2 regions of the Arthrobacter sp. Y3225209 genome follow, and region 1 is predicted to be linked to the other one. Evidence: predicted binding sites of a transcription regulator. Region 1 holds the regulator's gene; the other holds the start of a gene.
The links. The regulator LexA, encoded in region 1, represses DNA repair genes until DNA is damaged. The targets are predictions, from matches to a motif close to TCGAACANNTGTTCGA.
Positions count from the first base shown of each region.

Region 1 (7,679 bases):
CCAGAGGTCGCCGCCTTCCTTGGTCCAGCCGCGTGCCGCCAGCGTGGTGCCGCGGACATCGAGGCCGACGGCGATGGCCTGGCCGTAGCGGGCAATGGCGCTGGCGGTCCACTCGGGGTTCTCCAGTGCAGCGGTGCCGAGGTTGACGCGTGCCGCACCGAGTTCCAGGGCCTTGTCCAGTGACTCGTCGTCGCGGATGCCGCCGGACAGTTCCACCTTGATGTCCAGGGATTTCACCACGCGGCTGAGCAGGTCCAGGTTGGAGCCGCGGCCGAAGGCGGCGTCCAGATCCACCAGATGGACCCAGTCCGCGCCGTCATTCTGCCAGGCAAGGGCGGCATCCAGCGGATCGCCGTAGCTGGTCTCGCTGCCGGCTTCGCCCTGCACAAGGCGCACGGCCTGGCCGTCAGCCACATCAACGGCGGGCAGGAGTTCAAGGACGGGGGTTTCGCTGAAGGGCATCTCTTGTGCTTTCGGTGGTGGGGTCAGGAGAGGTTAAGGGTCAGCAGGTAGGCACCCAGCAGGGCCATTCCGGCCAAAACCCAGAAACTGATAACAATAATTTTGGACATGCCCTGGCTGCGGAAGGACACCGCACCGCCAATCAGCAGACCGGCCAGGCCCATAAGAACAATGCTCCACATAGCCGCTAGCCCAGTGTCTTCAGCCAGTTGTTCAGCAGCGCAGCGCCGGCTTCGCCGGACTTTTCCGGGTGGAACTGGGTGGCTGACAGGGCGCCGTTCTCAACGGCGGCAATAAAGGGTCCGCCGTGGTCCGCCCAGGTGACCTGGGGCGGGCGCATGGCAGGCTGGGTGACGTCGAAGTCCCACTTCTGCACGCCGTAGCTGTGCACGAAGTAGAACCGTTCGTCCTCGAGGCCCTCGAACAGCGCTGAACCTTCCGGCGGTGTCACGGTGTTCCAGCCCATGTGGGGCACGACGTCGGCAGCAAGCCGCTCCACCACTCCGGGCCATTCGCCCATGCCCTTGGTGCGGACGCCGTGTTCCACGCCCTCCTCGAAGAGGACCTGCAGGCCCACGCAGATACCCAGCACCGGGCGCCCGCCGGCAACCCGGCGGCCGATCATGCGGAGGGCATCCACGTCTTTGAGTCCCTGCATCACGGCCGCGAAGGCACCGACGCCGGGGACCACGAGCCCTTCCGCGTTCAGGACGTCGTCGGGCCTGGCGCTGAGGGTAACGTTCGCACCGGCATGCTCAAGGGCGCGGACGGCTGAGCGGATGTTTCCGGAGCCGTAGTCCAGGACCGTGACGTTGCGGGCACTCACAGGGCGCCCTTCGTGGACGGAATTCCCTCTACCCGCGGATCCGATTCCACGGCGGCGCGAAGGGCGCGGGCGAAGGCCTTGAACTGCGCTTCGACAATGTGGTGCGGGTCCCGCCCGCCCAGCACCCGCATGTGCAGGCAGATCTGGGCGTGCAGGGTGATGGCTTCAAACACGTGCCGGGTAAGCGAGCCGGTGAAGTGCCCGCCGATCAGGTGGTATTCCTGTCCGGCCGGTTCGCCGGAATGCACCAGGTAGGGGCGTCCGGAGATGTCGACGACGGCGTGGGCCAGCGCCTCGTCCAGCGGAACAGTAGCCTCGCCGAACCGGCGGATGCCTGCCTTGGTGCCCAGGGCGGTCTTGAGTGCCTCGCCGATGCTGATGGCAATGTCCTCGACCGTGTGGTGGACATCGATGTGCGTGTCGCCGGTGGCCCGGACGGTGAGGTCCATCAGGGAGTGCTTGGCCAGCGCGTTCAGCATGTGGTCGTAGAACGGCACGGAGGTGCTGATGTCTGCGCGGCCGGTGCCGTCCAGGTCCAGTTCAACGAGGACGGACGATTCACTCGTGGTCCGCTCAAGGCGGGCAGTGCGTCCGGTAGCGGTCTCCACAGTCATGGGGTTCCTTCAGGAAGGTCGGGGTCGGAGCAATGGACAAAGCTCCGGCAGGTTCTCAGTTTAGTCCCGGTGCGGCCGGGTCCCGGAATCGTGGCCGCCGCGGACGGCGGGCCGTTCAGGCCGGAAGCAGGGACCGCAGCACGGTAAGGAAGGTATCCGTTTCAGCTTCCGTACCGGCCGTGACGCGGAGATGGCCCTCAATGCCGATGTCCCGAACCAGGACGCCGGCTTCCAGTAGGCCTTCCCAGACAGCGCGGGGGTTCTCCATGCCGCCGAAGAGCACGAAGTTTGCGTCCGAGGGTGCGGGGTCCAGTCCGAGGTCCGTCAGCTCCCGCACGATCCGGTCACGCTGGCCCTTAATGTCCTCCACATTGGAAAGGAGGGCATCGGCATGGGTCAGCGCGGCGTTGGCCGTGGCCTGGGTGATGGCCGAGAGGTGGTAGGGCAGCCGGACCAGGCGCAGGGCATCCGCAATCTGGGGTGCTGCAGCCAGGTATCCGATCCGAGCCCCGGCCAGGGCAAAGGCCTTGGACATGGTGCGGGAAATGATCAGGCGTTCCCGTCCCGGCAGCAGCTGCAGGGCGCTGGGGGTATCGGCGTGGGAGAACTCCGCGTAGGCCTCATCAACCACCACGATGGCGTTGGACGCTTCGCCCGCTTCGTAGGCAGCTTCGATGACGTCCAGGCCAAGGGCCGTTCCCGTGGGATTATTCGGCGTGCACAAAATGATGATGTTCGGTGCCTGGGCACGAATCTGCGCGGCGGCCGATTCCGGGGTCAGGGAGAAATCCGCTTCCCGGGTGCCGGTGACGTAGGCGGTGCCGGTACCGCTGGCAAGCAACGGGTACATGGAGTAGGTGGGCGGGAAGCTCATGGCCGTCCGGCCGGGACCGCCGAAAGCCTGCAGGATCTGCTGGAGAACCTCATTGGAACCGTTGCCTGCCCAGATGTTCTCCGGCACCAGCCCGTGGCCGAGGTACCGTGCCAGGTTTTCCCTCAACTGCGTGAATTCTCGGTCCGGGTAGCGGTTCAGCCCGCCGACGGCGGACTCCACTTCGGCAACGATGGCCCGGCGCACGTGCTCGGGCAGTCCATGGGTGTTTTCGTTGACGTTCAGCAGGATCGGCACATCCAGCTGCGGGGCCCCATAGGGCGTCAGGCCTCTGAGGTCATCGCGCAGGGGAAGTCGGTTCAGGTTTTCCAGCTGTTCACTCACCAGTACAGCTTAAGGCGCTGCGGGGACAGTTCCGGAATCCGGGCCGCCTGCCTGCACTTCTAAGTCCCTCCATGAAGAACGCTCCCTAGGCGGAGACCGGTCCCCGGATAAAGACCAGTCCGCGAGCCTGAGGCAGGGGACGGCTCCCGCATGCAGCACGCAGGAGCCCGGTTCCCGAAGGTCAGCGCGTCACCGGGATGTAGAGCTGGCGGCCGGCCGGCACAGTGGCATCATCCAGGTTGTTCAGTTCCACGATGTCGGCAACTACGGTGCGGGGATCCCGGTCAGGGGCGAATTCCGTGGCGAGAGACCACAGGGATTCCCCGTTCGAAACGCTCACCTGGATAGTGCGGGTCTGCTCCGGGGAGTTGCCCGAGGCCATGGCGGGTGCGGTGAAGAATCCAATGAAGACCAGCAGGGCGGCCGAGGTCAGCATCAGCGGTGCTCCAACCAGGAGAAGCCGGCCCCGGCGGGTGAGGCGCAGAGGTGCCTGGGATAAAGCGGGTGCGGCTGCAGAAGGAACAGCGGGAAGTACGTGTACTGACATGTCAATACCTTTCCGGTCCGAAGCGCAGAGCTGCCGCCGTCCGCCCGCAATAAGCACGGGAGGAAACACTGCGGCTCGAAACTGCATTCGAACATCTGGTGGAGCCACCGAGGTGTCGGCAGCCCGGACTCGAACGTATGTTCTAAGTTGTACTCGAACATTTCTAGCACTTATCTACGAACAATGTCGAGACTCGCTCGAATATATGTTTGATAAACGTGCTGCGCTCCCCTAGCGTTGAACCCATCGGAAGCGGCTGGAACCAACTAACCATCCGCCTCTGACAAAACGGCCGGGACCGGACAAAGACCGGGCTGCAGCACCGCCCGGACAGAACCAGACCGCCAGATTCAAACCGCCAGAACCGCCAGAACCAACCGGCCCGCAACCGCGGGCCGTCCGTGAAGGGAAGCCGACGTGGCCCGCAGGACTGTTTCCAATGGCAGCACCCCTCCCCCTGCCGCGCCGGCAGGCCGCTCCAAGGGCCTGACTGCGCGCCAGACCAAGATCCTGGAAACCATCCAGCGTTCGGTTAGCACCAACGGCTACCCGCCGTCCATGCGCGAGATAGGCGACATTGTCGGTCTGGCGAGCCTTTCCAGCGTCACCCACCAGCTGAGCCAGCTGGAGAAACTCGGTTACATCCGCCGCGACCCCAAGCGCCCCCGGGCCATGGAGATCCTGGTTCCGCTGCTGCTGCGCGATGCCGGTTCCTCCCGTAACGGCGAGGCCCCCGGCGCTGAGTCCGCAGGCACCTCCGGTTCCGGCAATGCCGTCACACGTCAAAGCTCCGCGCAGGACGGGTCCGCTACCGGCGTGGCCGGCTCAGGCGGCGCGGTGGCAGACCTCACCACGGCAATCGACACGGCCATGGTGCCCCTGGTGGGACGGATCGCCGCAGGCGGGCCCATCCTTGCCGACCAGCAGGTTGAAGAAGTGGTTCCCCTGCCCCGCCAACTCGTGGGTCACGGTGACCTGTTTATGCTCCGGGTTGCCGGTGACTCCATGGTCGATGCGGCCATTTGCGACGGCGACTGGGTGGTGGTGCGGCGCCAGCCCACCGCCGAGAACGGTGACATCGTCGCGGCCCTGCTGGAGGACGAGGCCACGGTCAAGACGTTCCGCCAGCGCAACGGGCACACCTGGCTGCTGCCGCAGAACACGCGCTACGAACCGATTCTGGGCGACGAAGCGACCATCATGGGCAAAGTCGTATCGGTTATGCGTTCCCTCTAGGCTCCAGACCGAAATACCCACAGGGACTAAACAGCAGTGCCCCGGCTACCGGCCGGGGCACTGCTGTTTAACGGCACGTGTTTATCCGCGCGCATATCGACTGGTCCAGCCGGGTCATCTTCCCGCGTCCGCTGGCTGCCCGGCGAGCCGCTGCAGTGCCTGCAGGACCACGGCCCGGTCGGTCGTGGCCCAGAAGGGCGGCAGGGCTGCCCGCAGGAAGCTGCCGTACCGGGCGGTGGCCAGGCGGGAATCAAGCACCGCAACCACGCCTTTGTCGCCGGAAGCCCGGATCAGCCGGCCGGCGCCCTGTGCCAGCCGCACGGCGGCGTGGGTGGCGGAAACGCTCATAAAGCCGTTGCCGCCCGCCTTGGCCACGGCACGGGTGCGGGCGGTCATCAGCGGATCATCCGGGCGCGGGAACGGGATCCGGTCCATAATCACCAGCCGGCAGGAGGCTCCCGGAACGTCAACACCCTGCCAGAGGGACATGGTGCCGAACAGACAGGTCTCGTCATCCTCCGCAAACTGTTTGACCAGGGCGGACATGGTGGATTCACCCTGGCACAGGATGGGGAAATCCACGCGGGAACGCAGCGCCTCGGCGGCTTCCTCGGCCGCCCGGCGGGAGGAGAACAGTCCCAGCGCACCGCCTCCGGAGGCCTTGATCAGGGCCTCAATCTCGTCGAGCTGTTCCGGCGAGGTTCCACGTCCCGGTTTGGGCAGGTCCTTCGCCACGTACAGCACACCCTGGCGGGGGTAGTCGAAAGGGCTGCCGACGTCGGTGCCCGTCCATTTCGGGGCACCGGCACCCAGGAGTCCCAGCGCGCCGGCCACGGGGCCGAACTCGGCGCCGATGGCAAGGGTCGCCGAGGTCAGGACCACGGTATGCCCGTCGAAGAGTCCCTCCCGCAGCCGGCCTGCCACGGACAACGGGGCCACGTTGATGACGGGCGGCGAATCCTCTTCGGGCGCGGTGTAGCCGGCGCCGGGCGCAAAAGTGCTCGTCCGCGATGCCCAGACGACCTCGCCGGAATTGCCGGCATCGAGGATGCGTTCGCACATTTCCTGCACAGCCAGCAGCCGTGAGCGGGCCATCTGCCGCCCGCCGTCCACTGCATCCGGGCCTTCGGGTTTGGAATCCGACAGCGCCGTCCGGGTGGATTCTCGGACATGGCCGAGCACCATTTCCTGGTCCTCGGACAGGCCGGCGGCCAGCAGGCCCGAGGGTACCGGCGCAAAGACCTGGTCGAAGGCACGCCCGGCCGCAGCAAGAGGCTCAAGGCTCGCGGAGGTGTGTTTGCGGGCGGCCGCTACCGCTGCGGCGATGATGGTGCCGGAGAGCTGTCCGGTGACGGCTCCCGTGACGCGGTCCTGGAGTTCGTGCGCTTCGTCAATGACCACTACGTCGTAGTCGGGCAGCACGGCCAGGCCTTCGAAGGCGGCAATGGCAAGCATGGCGTGGTTGGTGATCACCAGATCAGCTACTGCCGCCTTGGCCCGCGCCCGTTCGCTAAAGCACTCTTCAGCCACCGGGCATTTCTGCGCGCCCAGGCATTCCATGGAAGTCACTGAAACCTGCCGCCAGGCGCGGTCGCTGACACCGGGAAGCAGCTCGTCCCGGTCCCCGGTCTCTGTTTCCTGGGCCCACTCCCGCAACCGGACAACATCGCGGCCCAGGGCCGACGTCGGTCCGGAAGCAGGCGCAGGGTGCGGCACGGCCTGGTCCTCACCGAGCATAAAGAGCGTGCCGGCGTCGTCGTCCTCGTCCGGGAAACCGCCGCCGGTCTTATGAACGCAGACATAGTTGCTGCGGCCCTTGAGCAGCGCTACGTCCACCTCACGGGGCAGCTTGGGCTCGAGGGTCTTCAGCAGTCGCGGGAGGTCCCGTCCCACAATCTGGGACTGCAGGGCCAGCGTGGCGGTGGAAACCAGCGCCGGCTTATCGCTTTCAAGCGCGTGCGCAATCAGCGGAATGAGGTAGGCGAGGGATTTGCCGGTGCCGGTTCCGGCCTGGACCAGCAGGTGATCGCCCGTCTCGATGGCCTCAGCCACCTGACGGGCCATCTCATGCTGGCCCGGGCGGTTTTGGCCGCCCATGGCCGAGACTGCGGTGTCCAGCAGATCCAGGACCTGTTCCGGCCCCTGAGTGTCGCCCTTTTTACGCATGGGCGACAAACGGCTCCAGTTCGGCAGCCAGGCCCTCACGAACCATAACGTGCAGCCGGGTCCCCGTTTCCCCGTGCTCCATGGAAAGAATCTCCGCATCCTGCTGGTGCAGACGGGAGACGACGTCGCCGCGCTCGTAGGGCACCAGCAGTTCCAGGTCCACTCCGGGGCGGGGAATTCCTTCGGAAATAGCCTGCAGCAGCTCCGGGATCCCTTCCCCGGTGCGTGCGGAAACCACCACGTGGCGGCTCTCGCGCTGGCGCAGCCGTTCCAGCACGTACGGATCGGCGGCGTCGGCCTTGTTCAGGACGATGATCTCCGGCACCTTGCGGGCATCCACCTCGGCCAGCACCGTGCGGACCGCGGCTATCTGTCCTTCAGGGTCCGGGTGCGATGCGTCCACCACGTGCAGGATCAGATCGGCGTCTGCCACTTCCTCCAAGGTGGAGCGGAAAGCCTCTACCAGCTGGGTGGGAAGGGACCGGACAAAACCGACGGTGTCCGCCAGTGTGTAGCCGATACCGTCTTCGGTCTGGGCCTTGCGGATGGTGGGGTCCAGGGTGGCGAACAGGGCGTTCTCCACCAGGACCCCGGCGTCGGTCAGCCGGTTGA
Region 1 is NZ_JBNHFW010000027.1:32,032-39,710, forward strand. Features, by position in the region: gene priA (bifunctional 1-(5-phosphoribosyl)-5-((5-phosphoribosylamino)methylideneamino)imidazole-4-carboxamide isomerase/phosphoribosylanthranilate isomerase PriA) at 1-462, opposite strand, end outside; gene AC5RVB_RS13745 (hypothetical protein) at 486-644, opposite strand; gene hisH (imidazole glycerol phosphate synthase subunit HisH) at 650-1,288, opposite strand; gene hisB (imidazoleglycerol-phosphate dehydratase HisB) at 1,285-1,902, opposite strand; gene AC5RVB_RS13760 (histidinol-phosphate transaminase) at 2,018-3,118, opposite strand; gene AC5RVB_RS13765 (LysM peptidoglycan-binding domain-containing protein) at 3,300-3,665, opposite strand; gene lexA (transcriptional repressor LexA) at 4,152-4,901, shown strand; gene AC5RVB_RS13775 (ATP-dependent DNA helicase) at 5,016-7,067, opposite strand; gene hflX (GTPase HflX) at 7,060-7,679, opposite strand, start outside.

Region 2 (7,679 bases), on a different contig from region 1:
CGCCGAAGCGCTCCGCGGGCAAGTGACTTGCTTTGGGACCGGCTGCGGACCCAGAGCTGGGCGAACTCGGCGTCGTCAACCAGCTGCACTTCCTCGAAACGGTCCAGCACGGCCGCCGCCGATTCCGCAGGAATGTCCCGCTCGGCTAGTTTCGTTTCCAGCTGTTTCCGGCTCTTGGGGGATGCCGTGAGCTGGCGCAGGACAATGGCCTTGGCTTCGCTGTACGCCTCTTCCGGTGTCAGCGTTTCGGCATCCGCCTGCTGCCCGGACCCCCCGGTTCCTCCCGGTTTGCCGCGCTTGTTCCGGCGCCTGCCGGAGCTTTTTCCTGCGGCATCCGCTTCGGCCCAGGGTTCGTCAGCTGTCGCCTCTTCCCCGAACCCGTCCTCCTTGAATGCTTCCCAGCCGGCTTCCGGATCGCTTTCACCCGATGAGTCTTTGCTCCCGGCAGCCTTCCGCCATCCCGCGGTTCTGCCGGGCCGGTTTCGTTCGTTGGCAGGAGCTCCTGCGGGGTCGTCTACGGAGGCCTGCGCGGTTGCGGCCTGGATGTCAGCGAGGCGCTGTCTCAGCTGCGCCAGCGTCTCATCCTGTCCGGTCCCGGACCGGGGCGGGCTCTGCTGGGGGGTGTTCTGTTGCCGGGTTTTCTGCTGCCGGTTGTTCTGCTGCGGGGTATCCATAGCTGTCTCTGCCGGGGGCGCCAAGGCCGGTGCCCTCCGGAGACCGTGTCTTTACAACGGACCGGCCCGAAGGGCACCCGAACCTTAGGAGTCCTTCCCCACTGCCTTCAGCTTGGGGTTGGCGGGTGCTTCTGCGGCCGGAACGCCGATGCCAAGTTTTTCCCGGATCCGGCGCTCCAGCTCGTCCGCAAGGTCGGGATTGTCCTTGAGGAAGTTACGCGAATTTTCCTTGCCCTGACCCAGCTGGTCACCGTCATAGGTGAACCAGGCGCCGGACTTCTTGACCAGGCCGTGCTCCACTCCCATGTCGATGAGGCCGCCTTCGCGGGAAATGCCGACCCCGTACATGATGTCGAACTCTGCCTGCTTGAAGGGCGGAGCCATCTTGTTCTTGACGATCTTTGCCCGGGTCCGGTTACCAACCGGGTTGGTGCCTTCCTTGAGGGTCTCGATGCGCCGCACATCGATGCGGACCGAGGCGTAGAACTTCAGCGCCTTGCCGCCCGTGGTCGTTTCCGGGCTACCGAAGAAGACACCGATCTTTTCACGCAGCTGGTTGATGAAGATGGCCGTGGTGTTGGTGTGGCTCAGGCGGCCGGCGATCTTACGCAGCGCCTGGCTCATGAGGCGGGCCTGGAGTCCGACATGGCTGTCGCCCATGTCGCCTTCGATTTCGGCGCGGGGCACCAGAGCGGCAACGGAGTCAATGACAACAACGTCAACCGAACCGGAGCCAATCAGCATGTCCATGATTTCGAGGGCCTGCTCGCCGGTGTCCGGCTGGGAGACCAGGAGTGAGTCCGTGTCCACCCCGAGCTTGGCAGCGTAGATGGGGTCCAGGGCGTGCTCGGCGTCAATGAACGCGGCGATGCCGCCGCTCTTCTGTGCATTCGCCACCACGTGGAGCGCCAGGGTGGTCTTACCGGAGGATTCCGGTCCATAGATCTCCACGACGCGGCCGCGCGGCAGCCCGCCGATGCCCAGCGCCACGTCCAACGCGACCGAGCTGGTGGAGATGGTCTCGGCGGGGGCGCGCACTTCGTCGCCCAGCCGCATGATCGACCCCTTGCCGTACTGCTTGTCAATCTGGGCCAGCGCTGCCTCTAGGGCTTTTGCGCGGTCGGCTGGAGCAGCCATTCTTCACCTCGTGTTGTGGTAGTAAGCGGCCCGTAGGCCGGTCGTCCTTTTCTAATAACGACCCTATCCGGCGGCACTGACAAAACGGCTGACCGGACCTTGTTGCTCATTGTCTTGTGGATATCTCCGGGCCGCATCGGCTCGGACCGACCCCTGTGTAGGAGCATATCTTTATCCGAACAAAGATTCGAATAAGGTTCCCGGCGTGTTCCGCTCGAATACGCCGGCTGCGCCCTCAGGTGGCCTTGGGTTTTATATCCCGGCCCAGCCGGCGTTCCTGCGGAACATCCTGGATATCGCATACCGCCAGCCACACCGCCTTCGGTTCAATCCCTTTATCCAGTGCCTGCGCAGCGGTGACGCCGCCCAGCGGGGCAAGGACCAGGTCAGCGGCAAGGACCCGTGAATAGGCCGAACCGAACTCGTCATCCATAAGCCGCCAGAAGTCACTGATACGCATCAATTAATCGTCTCACGCACGGCGCACGGAGGCGTACATGTGCGCCACGGGCTACTCAGCGTTCAGGCTCACGTCATCTGGAGTCCTCGGACGCTCCAGTCTGCGCAGTCCACGACCTGACCGCCTTGATCCGTGATCAGGATCAACGTCCTGCCTCCGCGCATCGTCGCTGTGCCGCGGATGCGGAGGTCCCAGGGACGTCGCTCCAGAAGCTCCCCCTCATTGCTGAACCGGAACAGGGAGTTCTTCCCATCGGAGGGCTCGTGGACCGCGATCCAGGAGTTCGTCACCGGGTCATGGAGGACATGACGGAAGTGCTCAGCTATCCTCGCTCGTTCTCGCCCGTCGGAGTCGAGGATGCGTAACGGTCCCCCTATCTCGGTGATCGCCAGGTGCTCCCCGTCGCTGGCTGCACACCAAACCGTGTTCAGTCCGGTCGCGATCCGGGACCCGAGCGGATCCAGCGAACGATCCAGCAGACGGCACCAGCCGCCACCCGCTTCAAGCGAGAGGTCCGAAGTCAGCGCAATTACTCTCAACGCTCCCCGCAGGGTACCCACTTCCTCCCCGGTCGCTGCCTCCAGCACACGGGTGGCCCTGCGGAGGTGAGTGACGACTACACGGCCTCCGGCCAGGGCGGTCACCGCCTCTACGTTCGTGCGGCTGGGGTCCTGCCACAGCCGCTGTCCCGTCAGGTCATACCCGCATATGCCGTGGCGCTCCCACGCGCCGGCCACCACCACGGGGTGCTCGCCGGGCACTAGTGCCCCCCGCCAGCCGCCGGAGCCCCACATCGTTTCGAACGTGGTGCACCGCGTACCGCGCACCAGTGACCACACGTCGACGACTCCCTTGGGCCGGGCGGTGACCAGCAGATCCTCTTCCCACGGTGGTGCGGCCACATCGAGAAGGTCAAGTCCCCACGGAGCACTCCCTACGGACCCATTGACGATCATGCCGGGGACTCTGCCAGCGGATCCGATAGCGGTCAAGCCCCCACCGACCGAAGCCGCCTCTGCACAGGTCCGGGCCGGCACCGGATTCCGGCCGCTTGACGGACACAAAAACGGCGCAGGCCGGGGCAGGTGCCGCGGCGCGAACCTACAATGAGGGATGACCGAGATTTCCGGCACGGCCGGTTCTCCGAAGCACCGCACGCATCCGCAGAGTCCGCTTTCCGGTGATGGCCTTCGGGGCGCAAGCCTTCCGGACGCAAGCCTTCCGGCTGCAGGCTTTCCGAGTGCAGGGCCCGTCGGGATATTCCCGGCTGCCGGGCCGGGCACCGGGCCTGAGGGAGATACTGCCATTGAGGACCTGGAGCAGGAACTAAGTGTCCTCTGGCGCAGGGCCCGGGCCAGTTCGCACCGCATGGCCCGGGAAGTCCACCCGGATATGGAGCCGTCCGCCTATGGCCTCATGGTGCTGCTTCACCAGCAGGGTCCGATGCGCCTGACGGAGCTATCCTCCGCCGTAGGGGTGGGAAAGCCGTCACTGAGCCGGCAGGTGTCGATGCTGCAGACGCTGGGACTCGTTGAAAAACATACTGATCCGATCGATGGCAGGGCCCAGCCCATCAGCCTCACCGAATCAGGCTCTGCCCGCCTGGAAGGTACGGCCGCGGCGCGTAAGGCGCATTTCCGGAGCACCTGGACAGGCTGGGAAACCGAGGATCTGCTCACTCTGGCAAAGCTGCTGCACAAGCTGAACACCTCGGTGCTGCCGCCGGGCGGAGACCCCGCCATCCCGCTGCCTGCGGAAGGCCGGGAGGGGGAAGCCGGGCCCGGCAGTTAGAGCTGCGGACAGAACAAACCCCCGCAGGCACCGCGCCTGCGGGGGTTTTCAAGTCGCTTCCGGTCCGGATCCGTTCAGGGGCATCCCGACCGGCAGGTCGTGGGGTGGGTCCTAGGGTGTGCGGGCCAGGTCCCGGGCCAGGTCTTCCGGGAACTCACGTGCAAATTCCCGGGAAAACTCCGATGGCACGGTATCTGGAATGGCCACGCCTTCAGCGTTGGCCACCCGGTCACTGACCTCACGGAGCATCAGGGACAGGGGCACATCGAGGGCAGTGCAGATGGAAGACAGCAGTTCTGACGATGCTTCCTTTTGTCCGCGTTCAACCTCGCTGAGGTAGCCGAGGGAAACGCGGGCGCTATGTGAGACCTCGCGCAGGGTACGGCCCTGGCGCTGGCGCACGTCGCGGAGAACATCACCAATCTCGTGACGAAGAACTACCATCTTGCGCTCCTTTGGCTCCCGGTGTGCGTCTTCCGCCAACCCTACATCCCGCCAGCGGATCACGCCGTTCACGGACACGGGTTGCTTAACCATGTGTATCGTCCTGCTCCCTATGAGTACGGCTGCGGCGATACCGCAGACTGTCCAAAGATCGTAATAAAAGAACCTTGGCGGTTCCTGATACTAACAACTGACACCCTGCCGGATTTGTTCCCGTTTATATCCGGACGCTTCCCGCTCCGTCCGCTACGCTAGTCCGCTTCCAGCTCGGTGGCCAGCATCAGAAGCGCCTGCCGGCAGGTTGCGGCCCGGATGGCTGCCCGGTCCCCGGAGAAATGGAACTCCCGGACGCTGGTGCCTCCGGCCGTAGCGATACCCACGAACACCGTGCCCACCGGTTTTCCGTCATGGGCCTCGGGCCCCGCGGCTCCGGTGGTGGAGACCCCGATATCGGCGCCCAGGACGCGCCGCGCTCCGGAGGCCATATGTTCGGCCACCCGTCCGTCCACGGAACCGGCTTCGGCCAGGAGCCCGGCCGGAACTCCGAGAACGGAGTGCTTGATGCCATTTTGGTACGCCACCACTCCGCCCTGCAAAACCGCCGAAGCCCCCGGTACCGCTCCGAGTTCAGCGCAAAGCATGCCGGCGGTCAGGGACTCCGCGGTGGCCACTGTCCTCCCGGCGGCACGTGCCGCGTCGAGGACCGCAGCCGCGGTTCCCGGCGTCATACCGGTCAGGCCCGCCTGGCGTCGCGGCGCAGCCGGACAGCCTGGAGTACATAGTCAATGCCGGTGACAACGGTGATCACCAGCGCAGCAGCCATCACGACGGCGCCGATCCACCACGCCCAGCCACCCAGCCAGGTGGAGAGCGGCAGCAGGAAGAGGAAGATCGCGAAGGTCTGCACCACGGTCTTCAGCTTGCCGCCGCGGGAGGCAGCCATAACGCCGTAGCGGATGACAACAAAACGCATCAGGGTGATGCCGAGCTCCCGGACCAGGATGACAATGGTGACCCACCACCAGAGTTCGCCCAGCAGCGAGAGCATCACCAGGGCGGAGCCGATCAGCAGCTTGTCCGCGATCGGGTCGGCGATCTTGCCGAAGTCGGTGATCAGGCCGCGGCTGCGGGCAATATCGCCGTCGAGCTTATCCGTGTAGATGGCAACGGCGAATGTCGCCACGGCGAGCCAGCGGAACAGTCCCCCCTGGCCGTCGTCGAGTGCCAGGAACCAGATAAAGAGCGGAACCATCAGGATCCGCACCACCGTCAGTGCGTTGGCGATGTTGAGGGTGGGGACTCTGTCCGTAGGAGAATTGCTCACGCCTCCAGCGTAGCGAACATTCACCGGCCGGTGAGGCTCCAGGCGTCTTCGGAGCCGTCGGCGTCGTCGTCGCCGTCATGGTATTCCGTTGCCTGGGGGCGGCTCTCCAGATCCGCGGCCACCAGGTCAACCGGTCCGCCGGGCTCGAACCCGTGGTTCACGTTGGCGTTGTCAGCCAGCGCGGCAGTATCCGCGCCGCCGGCCGGTGCCGGGGCTTCCCCGCCGCTGATCGCGGCCAGGGTGGCTGCCAGATCGTCGGGTTTGACCAGCACGTCGCGGGCCTTGGATCCTTCGGAGGGACCAACGACGCCGCGGGACTCCAGCAGGTCCATCAGGCGTCCGGCCTTGGCAAAGCCCACGCGCAGCTTGCGCTGCAGCATGGACGTGGAGCCGAACTGGGTGGTGACCACCAGTTCCGTGGCCTGCAGCAGAACATCGAGGTCGTCTCCGATGTCGTCGTCGATCTGCTTCTTCGGCGCGGTGACGGTGACGTCTTCACGGTAGACGGCCTGGAGCTGGTTCTTGACGTGCTCCACCACGCGGTGGATCTCGGACTCGGTGACCCAGGCACCCTGAACGCGGATGGGCTTGTTGGAACCCATCGGCAGGAACAGGGCGTCGCCCTGGCCCAGCAGCTTCTCCGCGCCGGGCTGGTCCAGGACCACGCGGGAGTCGGTGACCGAGGACGTCGCGAAGGCCATCCGGGAAGGCACGTTGGCCTTGATCAGGCCGGTCACCACGTCCACGGAGGGACGCTGGGTGGCCAGCACCAGGTGGATGCCGGCGGCGCGGGCAAGCTGGGTGATGCGGACAATGGAGTCTTCCACGTCCCGCGGGGCAACCATCATCAGGTCCGCCAGCTCGTCCACGATCACCAGCAGGTACGGGTAGGCGCGGATGACCCGCTTTGAGCCCGCCGGGGGCACCACCTTGCCGTTACGGACGGCCTTGTTGAAGTCGTCAATGTGCTTGAACCCGAAGTTCGCCAGGTCGTCATAGCGGGTGTCCATTTCCCGGACCACCCACTGCAGGGCCTCGGCGGCCTTCTTCGGGTTGGTGATGATGGGCGTGATCAGGTGCGGCACGCCTTCGTAGGCGGTCAGTTCCACCCGCTTGGGGTCCACCATCACCATGCGCACCTCGTCCGGGGTGGAGCGCATCAGGATGGAGGTGATCATGGAGTTCACAAACGAGGATTTACCGGCACCGGTGGCACCGGCCACCAGCAGGTGGGGCATCTTGGCCAGGTTCGCGACAACGAACCCGCCCTCAACATCCTTGCCCACACCCATCACCATGGGGTGCTCGGTCTTGCGGGCGGAGTTGGAACGCAGCACATCGCCCAGGGCCACGACTTCCTTGTCCGCGTTCGGAATCTCGATGCCGATGGCGGATTTTCCGGGAATGGGCGAAAGGATGCGCACATCGGAGCTGGCCACCGCGTAGGCAATGTTCTTGGACAGGGCGGTAACCCGTTCCACCTTGGTGCCCTCGCCGAGTTCAATCTCGTACCGGGTGACCGTGGGGCCGCGGGAGAAGCCGGTGACCTTGGCATCCACGTTGAACTGTTCCAGCGTGTGCGTCAGGGCGGCGACGACGGCGTCGTTGGCTTCGGAGCGTTCCTTGGCGGGCGGACCCGGCGGCAGGAAGTCCGACGGCGGCAGGGTGTAGGTGATGTCGCCGGAGAGCTGCAGCTGTTCGGTGCGCTGCGGAATGGGTGCGGCCGGGGGCGTGTGCGCCACAGGCTTGGACGGGACCGGCGGAACCGGGGCGCCGGCGGAGGCCAGGTTCAGCACTTCAGTGGCGCCCGGGACCATGCTGATCGCCTCGGTGGGCGGCTCGGCTGAGT
Region 2 is NZ_JBNHFW010000041.1:1,341-9,019, forward strand. Features, by position in the region: gene AC5RVB_RS15900 (regulatory protein RecX) at 1-674, opposite strand, end outside; gene recA (recombinase RecA) at 759-1,811, opposite strand; gene AC5RVB_RS15910 (DUF3046 domain-containing protein) at 2,047-2,271, opposite strand; gene AC5RVB_RS15915 (hypothetical protein) at 2,340-3,227, opposite strand; gene AC5RVB_RS15920 (MarR family winged helix-turn-helix transcriptional regulator) at 3,640-4,062, shown strand; gene AC5RVB_RS15925 (helix-turn-helix domain-containing protein) at 4,174-4,599, opposite strand; gene AC5RVB_RS15930 (CinA family protein) at 4,758-5,234, opposite strand; gene pgsA (CDP-diacylglycerol--glycerol-3-phosphate 3-phosphatidyltransferase) at 5,240-5,830, opposite strand; gene AC5RVB_RS15940 (FtsK/SpoIIIE family DNA translocase) at 5,851-7,679, opposite strand, start outside.
Region 2: a site for LexA is predicted at 1,987-2,002, ahead of recA (recombinase RecA). Genes of this name have one in related genera too.